DNA from 3 places in the Dermacoccus sp. GAS27A genome. Region 1 is predicted to be linked to each of the others. Evidence: predicted binding sites of a transcription regulator. Region 1 holds the regulator's gene; each other region holds the start of a gene.

Region 1 (3,276 bases):
CGCTCGGGTCGTACGGACTGCCACACGTCGACGTAGGGGTGGCCGACGATGAGCACGTGGTCGCGTGCCTGCGGCAGGGCGCGTGCCTTCTCGACGATTCGTGCCTCCTTCGTGCCGGGCACGAGGTGGTCGACGAGGATGCCGAGGCGGCGTCCCTTCTCGGGTCGGAAGTCGCGGATGACGGCCGCGAGATCGTCGACGCCCTCGAGGTATTCGACGACGACGCCCTCGATGCGCAGGTCGTCACCCCACACCTTCTCGACGAGTTCGGCGTCGTGCCGACCCTCGACGAAAATTCGCGAACCCAGCGCGACGCGCGCCTTCGCCCCGGGGACGGCGAGCGAACCGGACGCCGTCCGCCCGGCCTGCGTCTGCTGCTCGGCGAGGCGCGCGGCGGTGGCGGGTCGGGGCGCAACGAGTGTCACGGGTTCGCCGTCGATGAGGAAGCCGGCGCCGAGCGCAAATCCGCGGGCCTTGCCGAAGCGGTCCTCGAGGAAGACGACGTGCTGCCCGCCCGACTTCTCGACGCGCACGACGGCGCCGACGTAACCGCTCTGGGCGTCCTCGACGACGACGTCGAGCTCAGCGGGCACCTCGCGCGAACGCCCACGTCGAGGCGCGCGCCAATCGCCGGAGAGGACGTCGGAGCCGTAACGGTCGGTCATGGCGATCAGGGTAGAACCGCCCACCGACAACCGCCGTCGCGGCGCGCCGAGAACGATGGCCGCGGGCGCAGCCAGGCGCCCGTCGCGGCGTCGCCGAGGGCCGGGGAGCGCGCGCCTGCCGACCGACGGACGATGGACGACGGCGCGAGGGAATCGCCCGCGACGCTGTGGGCGAACACACCCCGCATGATTTGGCACTCGCTCGGCGTGAGTGCCAATCTTGGACGGACTGCAGATCGAAGGACGGTATCGAGGCGCGGGAGGTGAGCGCATGAGCGACGAACGTCGGCTCGAGGTGCTGCGCGCCATCGTGCAGGACTATGTCGCGACGTCCGAACCGGTGGGTTCGAAGGCGTTGCTCGAACGTCATCAGCTCGGCGTCTCCGCCGCGACGATCCGCAATGACATGGCGGCCCTCGAGGACGCCGGTCTCATCTCCGCGCCGCACACCTCGGCCGGTCGCGTGCCCACCGATGCCGGCTACCGCATCTTCGTCGACCGCCTCAGCCAGGTGCGGCCGCTGAGCGCGACACAGCGTCGCGCGATCGAGACGTTCTTGCGTCAGAGCGTCGACCTCGACGACATCGTCGAGCGCACCGCCCGGCTGCTCGCCACGCTGACGAACCAGGCGGCCGTCATGCAGTACCCGTCGCTGCGGCGCTCACGGGTGCGGCACATCGAGCTCGTGCCGGTCGCCGAGGGGCGCCTGTCGCTCGTCGTCATCCTCGACTCAGGTCGCATCGAGCAGCGTCTCGTCTCCGTCGCCTCCGCCGACGACGAGCGCCTCGTCCAGACGCTGCGAGCGCGCGTCAACAAGGTCTCCGGCGCGCGGTTGCTCACCGAGGCCGCCGCGGCCATGACCGAGCTGGGCGCGGAGTTCGAGCCGGGGCAGCGTGCTGACGTCGACACGATCGTCGCGACGATCGCCGCGGTGTTCGCCGAGGACCGGGAGGAGCGCGTCGTGCTCGCGGGGACGGCGAACCTCGCGCGTGCCGGGCTGCGCGACGACGCGGGCCTCAGCGTCAGCCGTGTTCTCGAGGCGCTGGAGGAGCACGTCGTCCTCATGCGCCTCATCAGCACACGCGACGACGATCCGACGCACGAGGTGACCGTCCGCATCGGCGCCGAGAACGACTTCGCAGGCCTCGAGTCGACCTCGCTCGTGACGACGGCCTACGGCAGCGACGCCGTCGCGACGCTCGGCGTGCTCGGCCCGACCCGCATGGACTACCCGCAGACGATGGCGAACGTGCGCGCGGTCGCCCGCTACGTCTCCGAACTTCTCGAGCAGTGATGGCTCGGGCGCACCACGACCACATGAGTGACGAAATCTTCACCCGTCGAAAGCAAGGATGCTCGTGAACGACTACTACGCCGAACTCGGTGTCACGCGTGAGGCCTCCGTCGAGGAGATCAAGCGCGCCTACCGCAAGAAGGCCCGCAAGCTGCACCCCGACGTCAACCCCTCCCCGGAGGCGGCCGAGGAGTTCAAGCGCGTCGGGCAGGCCTACGACGTGCTCGGCGATCCGCAGAAGAAGGCGGCCTACGACCAGGGCGTCGACCCCTACGCGCCCGGCGGTGGCGCCGGGGCCGGGTTCGGTGGCGCCGGGTTCAGCTTCAGCGACATCATGGACGCGTTCTTCACGGGGGGTGCCGCAGGGGGAGGCGGCGGCCCGCGCAGCCGCGTCCAGCACGGCCAGGACGCGTTGCTGCCGCTCGACATCCAACTCGCCACGGCCGTCTTCGGCGGCGAGCAGGAGCTGACGTTCGACACGGCCGTCGTCTGCTCGACCTGTCATGGCGACGGTTCGCGTCCCGGCACGGGCAAGCACACGTGTGACGTGTGCGGCGGTGCGGGGCAGACGCAGCAGGTGCAGCGCAGCTTCCTCGGCCAGGTGTTGACGTCGCGTCCGTGCACCGCGTGCCAGGGGTACGGCGACATCATCGACAGCCCGTGTTTCGAGTGCGACGGCAACGGCCGCAAGCGCGACACGCGCACCATCACGATCAAGGTGCCCGCCGGCGTCGACACCGGCACGCGCATCCAGCTGCGCGGTGAAGGCGAGGTCGGCCCCGGCGGCGGCCCCGCCGGTGACCTGTACGTCGAGGTACGCGTCGAGAAGCACCCGATGTTCCAGCGTCAGGGCGACGATCTGCACTGCTCGCTCGAGCTGCCGATGTCGGCCGCGGCGCTCGGCGCCACGGTGCCGTTCGAGACGCTCGACGGCTCGCGCGACATCGACATCAAGGCCGGCACGCAGCCCGGCGACGTCATCACCCTCAAGGGCCTCGGCGTCACGCGGCTGCGCACCGACAACCGCGGCGACCTGCTCGTGCACGCCAACGTGCGCACCCCGAGCAAGCTGACGGCCGAGCAGGCCGACCTGCTGCGTCAGTTCGCCGAGTCGCGCGGAGAGGACTCGCCGGCGCCGAAGTTCCAGCCCGTCAACCAGGGCCTGCTCGGCAAGCTGCGTCAGGCCTGGAAGGGCTGAGGCGTGACCGCGCACCTCTACTTCGTCGCACCCGGCGCTCTGTCCGACGACATACCGCCGGGTGCACCCGTCGTGCTCGCGGGTGACGAGGGACGCCACGCCGTCACCGTCAAGCGGAT
Region 2 (3,276 bases), on a different contig from region 1:
CGCCCGAAACCCGGGGCAACATCGCGAGAGGAAGTGCTCCCTGGACGACAAAAGGCTGACGCCCGCCCGAGCATTCACTCAGGCGGGCGTCAGCCCGTGGAGGCGCGCTTTCTCAGAAGCCCATACCGCCCATGCCACCGTCCATGCCCGCCGCAGCGTCAGCGCCGGCGTTCTTCTCCGGCTTGTCAGCGATGACGGCCTCGGTCGTGAGGAACAGCGCCGCGATGGACGCAGCGTTCTCCAGCGCCGAACGCGTCACCTTCGCCGGGTCGATGATGCCCGAGGCGATCATGTCGACGTACTCACCGCTCGCAGCGTTCAGACCCTGACCGGCGGGAAGCGAGCGCACCTTCTCGACGATGACGCCCGGCTCGAGGCCCGCGTTCGTCGAGATCTGCTTGAGCGGAGCCTCGGCAGCGACGCGAACGATGTTCGCACCCGTCGCCTCGTCGCCCTCGAGAGCGGAGAAGGCCGACTCGGCGTCCTTCGTCGCCTGGATGAGCGCGACGCCACCACCGGCAACGATGCCCTCCTCGACGGCTGCCTTCGCGTTGCGCACAGCGTCCTCGATGCGGTGCTTGCGCTCCTTGAGCTCGACCTCCGTCGCGGCACCCGCCTTGATGACGGCGACGCCGCCGGCGAGCTTCGCGAGGCGTTCCTGCAGCTTCTCGCGGTCGTAGTCGGAGTCGGAGTTCTCGATCTCGGCGCGGATCTGAGCGACGCGGCCCTTGATCTGCTCGTCGTCGCCGGCACCTTCGACGATCGTCGTCTCGTCCTTCGTCACGACGATCTTGCGGGCGCGGCCGAGCATGTCGAGCTCGGTCGACTCGAGCTTGAGGCCGACCTCCTCGGAGACGACCTGGCCGCCCGTGAGGATCGCGATGTCACCGAGCATCGCCTTGCGGCGGTCGCCGAAGCCGGGAGCCTTGACGGCGACGGCCTTGAACGTGCCGCGGATCTTGTTGACGACGAGCGTCGACAGGGCCTCGCCCTCGACGTCCTCGGCGATGATCGCGAGGGGCTTGCCGGACTGCATGACCTTCTCCAGGACGGGCAGCAGGTCCTTGATGTTCGAGATCTTCGAGTTGACGATGAGGATGTACGGGTCGTCGAGGACGGCCTCCATGCGCTCGGTGTCGGTGACGAAGTAGCCCGAGATGTAGCCCTTGTCGAAGCGCATGCCCTCGGTCAGCTCGAGGTCGAGGCCGAACGTGTTCGACTCCTCGACCGTGATGACGCCTTCCTTGCCGACCTTGTCCATCGCCTCGGCGATGAGCTCACCGATCTGCGGGTCAGCGGCGGAGATGGACGCGGTCGCAGCGATCTGCTCCTTCGTCTCGATCTCCTGGGCGTGCTCGAGCAGCTGCTTGCTGACGGCGTCGACGGCCGTCTGGATGCCGCGCTTCAGCGCCATCGGGTTCGCGCCGGCCGCGACGTTGCGCAGACCCTCGCGCACCATCGCCTGGGCGAGGACGGTGGCCGTCGTCGTGCCGTCACCGGCGACGTCGTCGGTCTTCTTCGCAACTTCCTTGACGAGCTCGGCGCCGATCTTCTCGTACGGGTCCTCGAGCTCGATCTCCTTGGCGATCGAGACACCGTCGTTGGTGATCGTGGGGGCGCCCCACTTCTTCTCCAGGACGACGTTGCGGCCCTTGGGGCCGAGGGTCACCTTCACGGCGTCGGCGAGCGTGTTCATGCCGCGCTCGAGGCCGCGACGGGCCTCCTCGTCGAAAGCAATGGTCTTGGCCATGGCTGTGGTTCCTCCACGTGACGTTCGGATCGACCACATCAGCGCCCGCGACGGACGGACCCGATCACGCGCCGGTCATGTCGGCGCGCCCCGAACCCTCACTGCTGCAGTCAGGCTTTTGTCACTCTCACGATCAGAGTGCTAACCCCATGATTAGCACTCGCCCCCACCGAGTGCAAACCCTCCGCGCGCGCACCCGCGTGTTGTTCGCTCACAGCGGCACCCCGACGTCTGTCGTGCGGCTGCCAAGATGGGCTGCGGCGCCACGAGAGCGGCGACATGTGGGGACGTGGCGGCGCGCTGAGCCGCGGTTCAGACGGTGCGTCGACGCCCCGCGCGGCGTCGCTGGATCCGCTTGACGAGCAACGGATCCGCGGCGAGCGCCGCCTCGGTGTCGGCGAGCTTGTTGAGCTGCTGGTAGTACTGCGTGCTCGTCAGCCCGAAGCGCTCCTTGATCGCCGCTTCCTTGGCGCCGGGCAGCTTCCACCACTCGCGTTCGAAGGCGAGCATCGCACGGTCGCGCTCGCTCAGCCCGGGCGCGTCGGCGTCACCGGGCACGTGGGCACCCGCGGGGGTCTCGATCATGGCCATCCGCTCAGGATACGAGGCCGCCCGGCCCGTTCCAACCGCGCTCGGGGCGGGTTGTCAGACCCGCGCGATAGGTTGGACACATGCCTCGTCCGTACGACGAACTCGTCCACCCGAGCTGGGTCGAACCCCTCGCGCCCGCCGCCGAGCACATCGCCGCCGCGGGGGCGTTCCTGCGTGACGAGGTGGCCGCGGGGCGCGGCTACCTGCCTGCGGGCGACGCCGTGCTGCGCGCGTTCACGCAGCCGTTCGACGAGGTGCGCGTCCTCGTCGTCGGCCAGGATCCATACCCGACGCCCGGGCACCCGATCGGCCTGAGCTTCGCCGTCGCACCCGACGTGCGGCCCATCCCCCGCAGCCTCGCGAACATCTACACCGAACTGCACGACGACCTCGATATCACCCCACCCGAGCACGGTGACCTGTCGGCGTGGACCGATCAGGGGGTGCTGCTGCTCAACCGCGTCCTGACGGTGCAGCCCGGCAAGCCGGCGAGCCATCGCGGCAAGGGCTGGGAGCACGTCACCGCGACGGCGATCAACGCGCTCGTCGAGCGCGAGCAGCCCCTCGTCGCCATCCTGTGGGGGCGCGACGCGCGCTCACTCGCGCCGCACCTCGGCGACACGCCGACCGTCGAGTCGGCCCACCCCTCACCGTTGTCGGCCCGCGGCGGCTTCTTCGGCAGCAAGCCGTTCAGCCGCACCAACGCCCTGCTCGAAGAACTCGGCACGCACACGATCGATTGGCGCATCCCGTGACAGACACGACCCCCGACACCCGTACCGCCGAAGAGGCGCCCGCGGCCCGCAGCGGCCACGAGCGGACGTGGCGGCGCTACGTCGCCATCGGTGACTCCTTCACCGAGGGCATGAGCGACCCCGACCCGCGTCAGGACGACGCCTACCTCGGCTGGGCCGACCGGCTCGCCGTCGACCTCG
Region 3 (3,276 bases), on a different contig from region 1:
CGATGCCGTCGAAGTCGGCCTCGATGACGTGCAGGACGTCGGGCGGGACGCGATCGCCGGACGACCTCGAGCCGCCCGGTCGGGGACGCATGATCGTCGCAGTTCTGCCGACGTCACGGACGGCGGCGCCCCACCACACGCTCGCCTCCACGACGTCGCCGGCGTAGGAGACGAACTCGACCTCGCAACCGCTCGGCACGTCGTGATGGGCCAGGCTCGGCGAGAGCTTGGCGCCTGCCGCGGGGGCGGCAGCCGCGACGTGCTGGATCAGCTCCCAGGTCGGCGTCAGCGCCGCGAGGGAGAACGTGCGCTTCGTGCGCCCGCGGATGTCGGCGACGCCGGGCGTGCGGCGTGCCGGGTCGAACCACCGGGCGGCCCCGGGTTGGTCGAGCGAAGCCGCGACATCCTCGACCCGCCCCGTGACGACGCGACTGCCGGGAAACGACGCAAGGTTCTGGGCGGCCAGAGCCGCGGTTTCCGGATCCGCTTCGACGCCGATGACGTCGAGCCCGGCTCGCGCGAATCCGACGGCGTCGGAACCGATTCCGCAGCCACCGTCGATGACGAGGCTCGCCCCGGCGTCGAGGAACCGCTGCGCGTGCAGACGGGCGATGGGTGCGCGCGTGGCCTGTTCGAGGGCGTCGGGGGTGAAGAACATCGACGCCGCCGCATCACCGAACTTGTCGACGGCCCTGGCCCGCAGCCGGGACTGGGTGAGCGCAGCGGCGACGAGTTCGGGGGAGTGCCCTGCGGCGCGCAGCCGCGTCGTCAGCATGACGACGTTCTTCTCCTCGTAGGGCGGGAGCGAGGCGAGCAGCGCGCGTCCGTCGTCGGTGAACAACTCGTGCACGACGCTCGCATCCATGGCCGCCATTGTGTCATCGGGGGCCCCCGGAGCAGCCCCCGATGCGCTGTGGGCGAACATCGGAAACGAGTTGGCACTCGGCTTGACCGAGTGCCAACGGCATTACTAGATTCGGTTCCAGCACTCACCCCTGGGTAGTGCCAGTGAGCTCATCCCTCGACCCCCGCGACGGCGAGGCGATATCGGCCCACATGCATGCCACACCGCCACCGGTGGGTGGTGTGGCCAGGGAACGAAAGCATCCGTCCCGCCCGAGAAGATCGGGCGGTCTGCGAAAGGGAAGGTCCTACCGTGTCGGTCAACATCAAGCCGCTCGAAGACCGCATCGTCGTCAAGGCCGTCGAGGCCGAGCAGACCACGGCCTCCGGCCTCGTCATCCCGGACACCGCCAAGGAGAAGCCGCAGGAGGGCGAGGTCATCGCCGTCGGCCCCGGTCGCATCGACGACCACGGCAACCGCGTTCCGGTCGACGTCGCCGTCGGCGACAAGGTCATCTACTCGAAGTACGGCGGCACCGAGGTCAAGTTCGCCGGTACCGAGTACCTCATCCTCTCCGCTCGCGACGTGCTCGCGGTCGTCTCCTGACGATCCGTCGAGCCAGCAGGTGACGACGAGCCCGGCTCAGGTCTGACGGCCGGGCCGGGTTCGTCCTTTCCTCTCACTCGCACCCCACACTCTTCCGCTGCGCGCGTCACGCGCCGCGCGGCGCCTTCGAACGAAAGGTTGAACCATGGCCAAGACGCTTGAATTCAACGACGACGCCCGCAAGTCCCTCGAGCGCGGTGTCGACGCGCTCGCCAACGCCGTCAAGGTGACGCTCGGCCCCAAGGGCCGCAACGTCGTCATCGACAAGGCGTGGGGCGCCCCCACGATCACGAACGACGGTGTGACGATCGCCCGCGAGGTCGAGCTCGAGGACCCGTACGAGAACCTCGGCGCGCAGCTCGCCAAGGAGGTCGCCACCAAGACGAACGACGTCGCCGGTGACGGTACGACGACCGCGACGGTTCTCGCCCAGGCGCTCGTCAAGGAGGGCCTGCGCAACGTCGCTGCGGGCGCTGCTCCGTCCGGCCTGAAGCGCGGCATCGACAAGGCCGTCACGGCCATCAACGACCAGCTGCTCGCCAACGCGCGCCCCGTCGATGGTCAGGACGACTACGCCAAGGTCGCCTCGCTGTCCGCTCAGGACGCGACGATCGGTGGCCTCATCGGTGAGGCGTTCGCGAAGGTCGGCAAGGACGGCGTCATCACCGTCGAGGAGTCCTCGACCGCCGAGACGAAGCTCGAGTACACCGAGGGCATGCAGTTCGACAAGGGCTACCTCTCGCCGTACTTCGTCACCGACCCCGAGCGCATGGAGGCCGTCCTCGAGGACGCCTACATCCTCATCAACCAGGGCAAGATCTCGGCCATCGCCGACCTGCTGCCCGTCCTCGAGAAGGTCGTGCAGTCCGGCAAGCCGCTGCTCATCATCGCCGAGGACATCGAGGGCGAGGCCCTCTCCACCCTCGTCGTCAACAAGATCCGCGGCACGTTCAACGTCGTCGCCGTCAAGGCCCCCGGCTTCGGCGACCGCCGCAAGGCGATGCTGCAGGACATCGCGATCCTCACCGGTGGCCAGGTCATCGCCGAGGAGGTCGGGCTCAAGCTCGAGAACGCCGACCTCGACTCGCTCGGTCAGGCACGCCGCATCCAGGTGACGAAGGACAACACGACGATCATCGACGGCGCCGGCGCCGCTGATGACGTCGCGGGCCGCGTCAAGGAGCTGAAGTCCGAGATCGAGCGCACCGACTCCGACTGGGACCGCGAGAAGCTCCAGGAACGCCTCGCCAAGCTCGCCGGCGGCGTCTGCGTCATCGCCGTCGGTGCGCACACCGAGGTCGAGATGAAAGAGAAGAAGCACCGCATCGAGGACGCCATCGCGGCCACGCGTGCGGCCATCGAAGAGGGCATCGTCGCAGGTGGTGGTTCGGCCGTCATCCACGCGTCGTCCGCTCTCGACTCCCTCTCGCTCGAGGGTGACGAGGCGACGGGTGCCACACTCGTCGGCAAGGCCATCGCCGAGCCGCTGCGCTGGATCGCCGAGAACGCCGGCCTCGAGGGCTACGTCGCCGTCTCCAAGGTGCGCGAACTGCCCGTCGGCCAGGGCCTCGACGCCGCGACCGGCGAGTACATCGACCTCGTCGACGCCGGCATCATCGACCCCGTCAAGGTGACCCGCTCCGCGCTCACCAACGCCGCCTCCATCGCCTCGATGGTGCTCACGACCGACACCCTCGTCGTCGAGAAGAAGGAAGAGGAAGAGGCCCCCGCCGCCGGCGGCCACGGCCACAGCCACTGATCCTTCCCTCGCTTCGTCTTCCGGCGGGGGTCTGAGCGGGCGCATGCGCCCCGCTCAGACCCCCGCT

The links. Region 1 encodes HrcA, which represses chaperone genes, less so after heat shock. Its sites were predicted from a motif close to TTNGCACTCGNNNNNNNCGAGTGCNAA; they were not measured.
Region 2: the regulator HrcA is predicted to act here: its motif matches at 1,904-1,930, upstream of groL (chaperonin GroEL).
Region 3: the regulator HrcA is predicted to act here: its motif matches at 936-962, upstream of groES (co-chaperone GroES).

What each region holds. Positions count from the first base shown of each region.
Region 1 is NZ_JBIYDW010000008.1:70,674-73,949, reverse strand. It holds gene ABH936_RS09940 (DUF3097 domain-containing protein) at 1-665, opposite strand, end outside; gene hrcA (heat-inducible transcriptional repressor HrcA) at 937-1,959, shown strand; gene dnaJ (molecular chaperone DnaJ) at 2,024-3,157, shown strand; gene ABH936_RS09925 (16S rRNA (uracil(1498)-N(3))-methyltransferase) at 3,161-3,276, shown strand, end outside.
Region 2 is NZ_JBIYDW010000011.1:72,119-75,394, reverse strand. It holds gene groL (chaperonin GroEL) at 113-1,750, opposite strand; gene ABH936_RS12020 (DUF3263 domain-containing protein) at 2,063-2,341, opposite strand; gene ABH936_RS12015 (uracil-DNA glycosylase) at 2,422-3,096, shown strand; gene ABH936_RS12010 (SGNH/GDSL hydrolase family protein) at 3,093-3,276, shown strand, end outside.
Region 3 is NZ_JBIYDW010000003.1:292,596-295,871, reverse strand. It holds gene ABH936_RS04995 (THUMP-like domain-containing protein) at 1-865, opposite strand, end outside; gene groES (co-chaperone GroES) at 1,157-1,450, shown strand; gene groL (chaperonin GroEL) at 1,596-3,209, shown strand.